Regions from separate parts of the Agathobacter sp. LCP21S3_B2 genome, predicted to be linked through region 2. Evidence: predicted binding sites of a transcription regulator. Region 2 holds the regulator's gene; the other holds the start of a gene.
The links. Region 2 encodes HrcA, which represses chaperone genes, less so after heat shock. Its sites were predicted from a motif close to TGTTAGCACTCNNNNNNNNNGAGTGCTAACA; they were not measured.
Positions count from the first base shown of each region.

Region 1: the regulator HrcA is predicted to act here: its motif matches at 2,100-2,130, upstream of ACTQ1L_RS02445 (Hsp20/alpha crystallin family protein).

Region 1 covers NZ_JBQKGQ010000002.1:200,715-205,159, reverse strand. Annotated here, with positions in the region: gene ACTQ1L_RS02455 (hypothetical protein) at 1-321, shown strand, start outside; gene ACTQ1L_RS02450 (DUF7662 domain-containing protein) at 725-1,738, shown strand; gene ACTQ1L_RS02445 (Hsp20/alpha crystallin family protein) at 2,259-2,702, shown strand; gene ACTQ1L_RS02440 (sensor domain-containing diguanylate cyclase) at 3,369-4,445, shown strand, end outside.
Region 2 covers NZ_JBQKGQ010000009.1:72,119-76,563, forward strand. Annotated here, with positions in the region: gene dnaK (molecular chaperone DnaK) at 1-710, opposite strand, end outside; gene grpE (nucleotide exchange factor GrpE) at 852-1,553, opposite strand; gene hrcA (heat-inducible transcriptional repressor HrcA) at 1,568-2,650, opposite strand; gene brxL (protease Lon-related BREX system protein BrxL) at 3,059-4,445, opposite strand, start outside.

The DNA of each region.
Region 1 (4,445 bases), on a different contig from region 2:
AGATATACAGGTACAAGTTACGAAAGTAAGTTAACAACAGCATTAATTGGTGGTGGAGCTTCACATGATAATGTATGTGTATTGGATATAGATGGTACTCAGTATGATTGTTCTATGGATGCCAAACAGAATGGAAATACAGTTACTCTTACAGTACATCATCCAAGCAACTATGATGGGGTAGTTTTCCTTTTAGGTAAATTAACAGCTACTCAGACAGATGCATATAATGCAGTAGATTTCAATAATACATTTACAGTTGCAGACCATGCAGATGTATTCATTGATGGTCAGTACTTCTTCACAGCAACAGATAAGTAATCAGTACATCAAGATAGCCCTTTCGAGGGCTATCTCTATTTATAAGCGTATCAGAGAAATGGTTACCGATGTGGTTACCAATCCATATAGAGGAATTGCGCATCTCCCTTTTTGTACCTGTTGTGTATAAATGACTGAAATCATGCGCAAAGAAAGTTTGCAAAACTGACCAAAAATACAAACAGTTCGTAAAAATGCAATTTTACGAACTGTTTTTTTGCGTATTTACGGCATTCTTTTTTGTATACGAACTTTTAGACACGGAAATACGAACTATATTGTATAAGTTTTTTATCTATCTTAAAGTACATATTTTTGGACATCATATCTGATAAGATTTATAATATATACAAGGGCGGTCTGCCGATATAAGATATTAGAAGATTTTTAGGAGGGATAAAAGATGCCCAAAGGAGATAAGTTTATTGCTTTAACAATATATTTGAAGAAATGTGGGATGGACGAACTTAAAATGTCCTTTTCAGAAATAGAAAAAATAATAGGATTTAAGTTGTCGGATTCAGCATATTCATATCCGGCACAATGGTCTAATTCAGAATCACATTCTTTTGCATTTGGCTGGCTTAATGCAGGATATTTAACACGCCAAGTTAATATTTCTGAACAGACTGTAGAATTCGTCAGAGAGGAAGTATATAACTCAAGAAAGCGTGAAAACGTATCCAAGAGGGTGACGCAACCAAAGATGGCAACTCTGCCTGTGGCAGACGCTATACGATGCATTCGTACATACTTTAATGAAACAGTAAAGGATACGCATGGAAGATATTTGTCATGGCAGCATTGCTATAATGCATTTATTCTGAACAGAAGCAATGTGGACGAGAACACATTTGATTATCTTGCACTCCATTTGGCATTTTATCTAGCAAGTTGGGGAATGTATCGTGGTTCCTCTTTTCTTTTACAGAAGGACTATAAAGTTCATATTCCAATTGTAAAAATTATAATGGAAAAACAGTATAATCCGCTAGTAGGCATAACAGCTGAAGAACTTATAAAGAATAAAAATCTTGATCTGTTAGATGAAGTAAGTACTAGAATCCGCAAGGCATATGCAGAAGAGATGCCTTCATTTAATGGGGTAATAAATAATGCTACGGATACTTTGGTGACAAAAATTCTATTGGGTACACTTGGATGTGTTCCGGCTTATGACAGATATTATGTGCAGGCAGTAAAGCAATATGGCATTTCTACAGGTAACTACAATAGAGAATCTGTAAAAGACGTTGCTAAATATTATCTGACTTATAAAGATGATTTCGAGATTGTAAGAGCAGAGTTAAGTCTACATGGAGCAGAGTATCCTACGATGAAATTGATGGATATGTGTATGTGGCAGGTTGCTTTTGAACAGGACCACAGTAGAGTTAAAGACTGTGATGAATGTTGATGCAGCCGTGATACCGGATAATAAGACACTGAAGATTATCATAGGCATTAATAGTTTGCTAGTGTTCATTAACGGAATAGAGATTGAATATTGTCCTATGTGCGGACGTAAACTGTAGTACAGATTATTAAATGAATACAGCCAAAAGCCAGCCGTTTGCAACCGGCTGGCTTTTTTGGAGTTTAGCTTATAAAAAATGTTTGTTAAAAAAGGGATAGTAAGCGCTATTTTCGTTCCCACTCACATTTTTATAATAACATTAGTAAAGAAAATGTGCAAGACTACATTAGCCGACTGTTTTCATAAATCCGGATATATAATTTATGTAAATGACAACATAAAATATAAACAATTTATAAATTATTAGCACTCTCTATTGACGAGTGCTAATTTTAGGTGTATAACATAGTCAAGAACAAAGGAAAGGAACAAAAAGCAAAGGCTTTGAGTTCTTGAAACATCCCGGTTCCAAAGAAACAGGTTGACACAGATTTTATAGATTAAGAAGGAGAGATGACTTATGTTGATGCCTAGTATTTTTGGAGAAAACTTATTTAACGATGATTGGATGGATTTTTCATTTCCTGATGTTGACAAGGTGCTTTATGGTAAACATGCAAAGAACGTTATGAAAACAGATGTCAAGGAAACTGACAATAGCTATGAAGTAGATATAGATCTTCCGGGATTCAAGAAGGATGAGATTGAGGCTAAGCTGGAAAATGGTTACTTAACTATCAGCGCAGCCAAAGGACTTGACAAGGAAGAGAAGAATGAAAAGGATGGCAAGTACATCCGTAAGGAGCGCTATTCCGGTGCTATGAGCAGGTCTTTCTATGTAGGTGATGAGCTGAAACAGGAAGATATCAAGGCAAAGTATGAGGATGGTATTCTTAAACTTTCAGTTCCGAAGAAGGATCCAAAGAAAGTTGAGACCACAAAGCATATTGCTATTGAAGGATAAACTTAATTTAAGTTATTTTATGAGAAGTCGCACAGGCCTATGGTCTGGGCGGCTTTTTAAATTAAAATTATTACAATACGGTCACAGGAATGATTTGAATATATGGAAGCTTTGGGATGCAGCATCTATGCAAGTCGCAAGAACAACGGTTCAACGGATTTACGAGATTGCCAGGAAGAAAATAGCAGATAGCTGCCATTAAGAAGAATAAAAGACTATTCCGGAGAGGCGAGAAAAATGTAATTCTCGAGCTCACACTGATTTCATGTGGATTCAATCTTTATAAATTGAGACTATGAAGAAAAGTCTGTAAATAATAATCTTCTATGATAATGATTGAGCTGGAAGTTCCAATTTAGCGCTTCCAATTAATATTGTATAAAGTGGGGAAGCTGTGTGTGCCGGTCGGGCAGCCGGGGCTTGCATCATTACATAAAACAAGATGAAAATCATCATACGTATTTTGAGAAAATTGCGAAAAAATCCTACCATTTTGTGCAAAACCACATATTTAATAGAAAGATTCACATAAAGATTATTGAGAATATAGTATTGCGCCCTTAGAAAAATAGTACTATACTAAATTCGTCTGACGAATTCGGACTCGAGTATAAATAATAATATGATACAAGGGGCAAAAGGTATCATAATATAGGAGTATAATGAATGAAAACAGTCATTAAATATGAACTGACCATCAATAAAGCTATGAGGTCAGCACTCAGCTATGGAACTCCTGATGAACAGATTGATGAGTTTATCAGATATCTGGGAAGGCATATAGGAGCTGACAGAATATATATTTTTGAGGATTGTCCAAAGAAAAATATTACGAAAAACACCTACGAATGGTGTGCAGATGGTGTGAAGCCTGAGATTGATAATCTACAGAATGTACCAATGGAGCTTATAGGCTGGTGGTATGATCTCTTTGAACAGAAAAAAAACGTCATCATAGATGATATGGAGGACATAAAGGAAACACATCCGGATTCGTATGAGCTTCTCAGTGGACAGAATATACACAGGCTCGTTGTTGCACCATTCAGATACGAAGATGAAATCAGTGGATTTTTTGGCGTGGATAATCCGCCTGATACCGACAGTATGGGGCTTACACTGTTTCTGGATATGATGTCCACTCTGATAATTTCGATGATTAAAATACGCAATACACACAACACAAAAAACCGTAAGGCAAGATTTATGGGATATGCTGCTTTTGCGCAGATTTACATTTTTATTCATTACATCAATGTTCAGACACATCTATATGAGGTGATCAAAAACACGGATAATGGATTTCAGGATACTACAGATGGAAGCTTTGAAATACATATAAAAAAGCTGTTAAAAAATTGCTGCGCAAATGAATATCTGTCGAAAGAACTTGCATTCGTGGATATAGATACTATAGAGGAAAGGCTTGACGGAAGGTCGTCAATAGTCAGTGAATTTTATGGAACAGCATTTGGCTGGTGCCGTGGCAGGTTTATACCGGTTGATTACGACAACGATGGCAGATTGCTTCATGTCATATACTGTATAGAGAGCATTGAAGAGCAGAAAGAGAGAGAAAACAGTCTCTTAAGCATGGCACAGACAGACCTTATGACAGGAATTTATAATCGTGGACATGGTGCAAGCCTTATAGAACAGTCATTGCATAACAAGGTAAAGGGCGTGATGTGTATTATCGACTGCGATAAATTTAAGTCGATTAACGATACCTATGGTCATTCA
Region 2 (4,445 bases):
GCAGCTTCCTTTAATCTCTGGAGTGCCATCTTGTCTGTAGAAAGATCAACACCCTCTGCCTTCTTGAACTCGTCAATCATCCACTGTGTTACTTTGTTATCGAAATCATCACCACCAAGGTGTGTATCACCGTTTGTAGATAATACTTCGATGACTCCGTCACCAATCTCGATGATAGATACATCAAATGTACCACCACCAAGGTCATAAACCATAATCTTCTGCTCTTTCTCATTGTCAAGACCATAAGCAAGTGCTGCTGCTGTAGGCTCGTTGATGATACGCTTTACATCAAGACCTGCAATCTTGCCGGCATCCTTTGTAGCCTGACGCTGAGCATCGTTGAAGTAAGCCGGTACTGTGATAACTGCCTCTGTAACCTTCTCACCGAGGTATCCCTCTGCATCAGCCTTTAACTTCTGAAGTACCATAGCTGAAATCTGCTGTGGGCTGTAGCTCTTGTCATCAATCTGTACCTTGTAATCTGTACCCATATGTCTCTTGATAGAAGAAATTGTCTTCTCAGCATTTGTAACTGCCTGACGCTTTGCAGGCTCACCGATAAGTCTCTCTCCTGTCTTTGTGAAAGCAACTACTGAAGGTGTGGTTCTTGCACCCTCCTGGTTTGCTATAACTGTAGGTTTTCCACCTTCCATAACTGCTACGCAGCTGTTTGTTGTTCCTAAATCAATACCAATGATTTTGCCCATTTTATTTTCCTCCTATTAAATATAGCGTTTTTACATGTTTAATATATTTGTAACCATCCGTTGTCTCACAGGAATCCCTTAAATGCTGTCTGCATTCATATAAATCTGATTCACTGTCATGCCGGATAGATGTACACATCATTACTGTACTACCGATACCATGCTGTGGCGTACCACTGAATCCTTGTACATATAACCCTTCTGAAGCTCCTGTGCTACGGTGCCTGACTCAAGTTCATCATTTTCAACCTGCATCACCGCATTGTGGAAATCAGGATCAAACTCCTGTCCTACGCACTCTATTGGCTTTACACCTGCAGCATCAAGCTCTGTGAGCATCTGCTTGTAGACCTTATCCATACCTGTGATAAAAGGATCATCCTTCTTATCATCCGGTACTGCTGCAAGACCTCTCTCGAAATTGTCGATTACAGGAAGGATTTTCTCAACTATTGTCTTTGCTCCCATGTCAAACATCTGGGATTTTTCCTTCTCACTTCTCTTGCGGAAGTTCTCAAACTCTGCCATCTGTCTTTTCAGACGGTCGTTAAGTTCTTCTATCTGCTCATCCTTCTTGTCTTTTTTCTTTTTCTTGAAGAGACCTTTCTTTTCATCTGACTTATCATCTGCTTTATCATCTGCTTTTTCATCTGCTTTTTCATCTGCTTTTGCTTCTGCATCAGTCGAAGCATCATCATCTGATTCAGTTTCATTCATATCTGTATCTTTTGCTTCTTCGGCTGCCTGAGTGCTTTCCTCATCAGCTCCTTCAATCTCTATCTCTTCTGCTTTGTTTTCTGCAGTCTCATTGTCGATTGTTTCTTTTTTAATATCCTCTGGCATTTTTGACCACCTTCCTATGTTTCATCCTCAGACTTCTTATAAATTCCATCTAACTGGGATTTAAGAGTCTTTAGATTATCCATTACTTTTTCATAATCCATGCGCTTTGGTCCGACAATTCCTATCGTGCCCTTTACGCCCTCACCCAGATCATATGTCGCAGTGACAACACTGCAGTCCTTCATGGTCTGGATTGGAGATTCATTCCCTATATAAACCTGAATACCTGTTCCATTGTCCTTCTTCTCGGAATCGGATAGGGATTCAGTAACAAGGCTTGCTAGCTCTTCCTTTTCCTCAAATGCTGACAAAAGTGTCGCTACATTATTGGAATCCGAAAGCTCAGGATACTTCAGTATATTTGTCGCTCCGCTGGTGTAAATCTTAAGATCCTCACTCTCAGCGAAGGTCTGTGCCAATGCATCAATCACATCAGAGACAATTCCTGAATGAATACCAGCGCGTTCCTTTATGCTTGCAATGTTTCCAAGATTAATCTCGTTCATTGCGAGTCCGTTTAGTGAGGTGTTAAGCAGAATGTTGAGCTTAAGTATCGTCTCATTGTCAAGCGGCTCATATAAATCAAGCATCTTGTTTCTGACCATATTATTGTTCATAACAATTACTGCAAGCAGGTGCTGGTCGTCAACCTGTGAAAGCTGGATGAATTTCACCTTGTTGTGATTGACATCCGGTGCAGAAACAAGTGTGGCATAATTGGTATTGTTTGCAAGTACCTTTGCCGCCTGCTTTAACACATGCTCCATCTTCTCGGTATTTTCAATGACCAGCTCCTTCATATCAGAAAGCTCTTTTTCCTTCTTATCATTGGTCTCTATAAGATGGTCTACATATAATCTGTAGCCCTTATCCGAGGGAATTCTTCCTGCTGAGGTATGTGGCTGTACTATATAGCCCATCTCCTCTAAGTCACTCATCTCATTTCTGATTGTTGCCGAGCTCAGATTAAGATCTGTATATTTTGAAATTGTACGTGAGCCAACCGGCTCTCCTGTGGCGAGATAATTGCGGATGATTGCATCCAGTATGGTAAGCTGTCTCTCGCTCAACTCTAGTTCTTTGTTTTCATTTTCCATTGGTCACACGCTCCATCTGAAGTATGCTTTTAATTTATTAGCACTCTGTATTTTGGAGTGCTAATTTTTTATCTGTACATAACATACCACCACCTATTAGCAATGTCAACCCTCGAGTGCTAATTTTTTTAATAAAATTTTTGAAACCCTTGATTTTACAGGGGTTTCAGGCTTTATTAATTTTCTATTAAATTGATTTTGGCGGTATTTACACCACTTTTACACCATTTTTTCAAGTTTTTCTATTTCCACCTTTGCGTCATACCTATTATTTAGGTGATTATATACATCATGAAAAATAAAAAGCACTGTAAACCGATAATCCAACAGTTTTCAGTGCTTTTTTCATGTTTTTTCTTTTAAATTTTCCTCAGACATCTATATGAATGAAACTTATCCCTCCTTATATTACTCTACCCCCAACGCCTTAAACACTGCATCTTCCGCACTCTGATAAGGAATCAGCTGAAATGCACTCATCAGATCAGCCGGAACACTTGCAAAATCAACAAACGAGGTACTCGGAATCAGCACCTTCTTTGCGCCGCTATCCAGACACACCTGAAGTGTATTAGCAAGTTCATCCACCTTTATCATTGTGCCACTAATTGTTATATCTCCCAACACTGCCAAATTGCTGACAACAGGCTTTCCAAGGGCAATCGAACAAAGTGCAATCAATGTTGAAAGTGCCAATTTGTCTGTCATACCGATACCCTGCAAATCCTGATAATTGATGATGTAATCCTGGGTTGAGGTGCTGATAGAGCCACTGATCCGATTGCCGTTGGCTTTCAGATAATTAAATGCCGTGTTCACAGCTTCCTTGCATTTGGAATCACTGCCTAAGCCTGTCCGTTCAATCTTGCCATTGCCCGGAAGCATCTGGCTTTCCAAACGGAATACACCAATCATACCACTTTTTCCTCTGGATACGGTATAAACCTGTCCCGGATTGCACATTCCATCCGGTATCAATTTACCGCCTCCTTGCTCCGGTACAGAAACATAATGTTCTGACATATCCTCCAGGTCGATATAGGAGAAATTCACATCATAAAACTCCATACCGCCCAGCTTTTTCAGCTGTTCTTTTACACGGCGGCGCATTTCCAATGCAATCTGAATAACTTCTTCCAATTCTTCTTTGGTAAACTCACCATTTGGGTACATCAACTTCAGATAACCGTCTATCATACGACGAACCGCAATTGTATCACGCTGATTCAGATTTCTCCCCAAGCGGAAGTAGTGATCAAGCGCATCTCCATACTGCTCCTTGCGAAGCTCTCGGATGAACTCTGCCAAATAGTCACTGATAAAACCATAATCATCGGTAAAATGCTCCGGTCTGAACTTCGGTATCTCCCATCCTGGAAGATAACAGTGCATACGATCAAGAAATGCTGTATCTGTTCCCATTTCCTGCGGGAAAGGTGCAAACAGACTGGACGTTTTCAACAGCACGTCCACACTCTGATTGATATTTCCCACAAATACCATGGACGCAGTAGCAGCTTTTTCTTCTTTGCCACGGGCAAAAGAGCCGGATGCCATGTAATCCTTCATAATCTGAATGCCATCTTTATCTTTAAACTTGATACCTGCCACTTCATCAAAGGCTACACAGTCCCATAAGCCGACCAGTCCGACCGTTTTGCGTCCCATATTGTAAAACAGGTTTGCAACCGTCGTCTGTCCACCGGAAATCAAAATACTGTTGGGTGAAATCTCTTTGTAAAGATGAGATTTACCGGTGCTTCTCGGTCCAAGCTCACAAAGATTAAAGTTATTC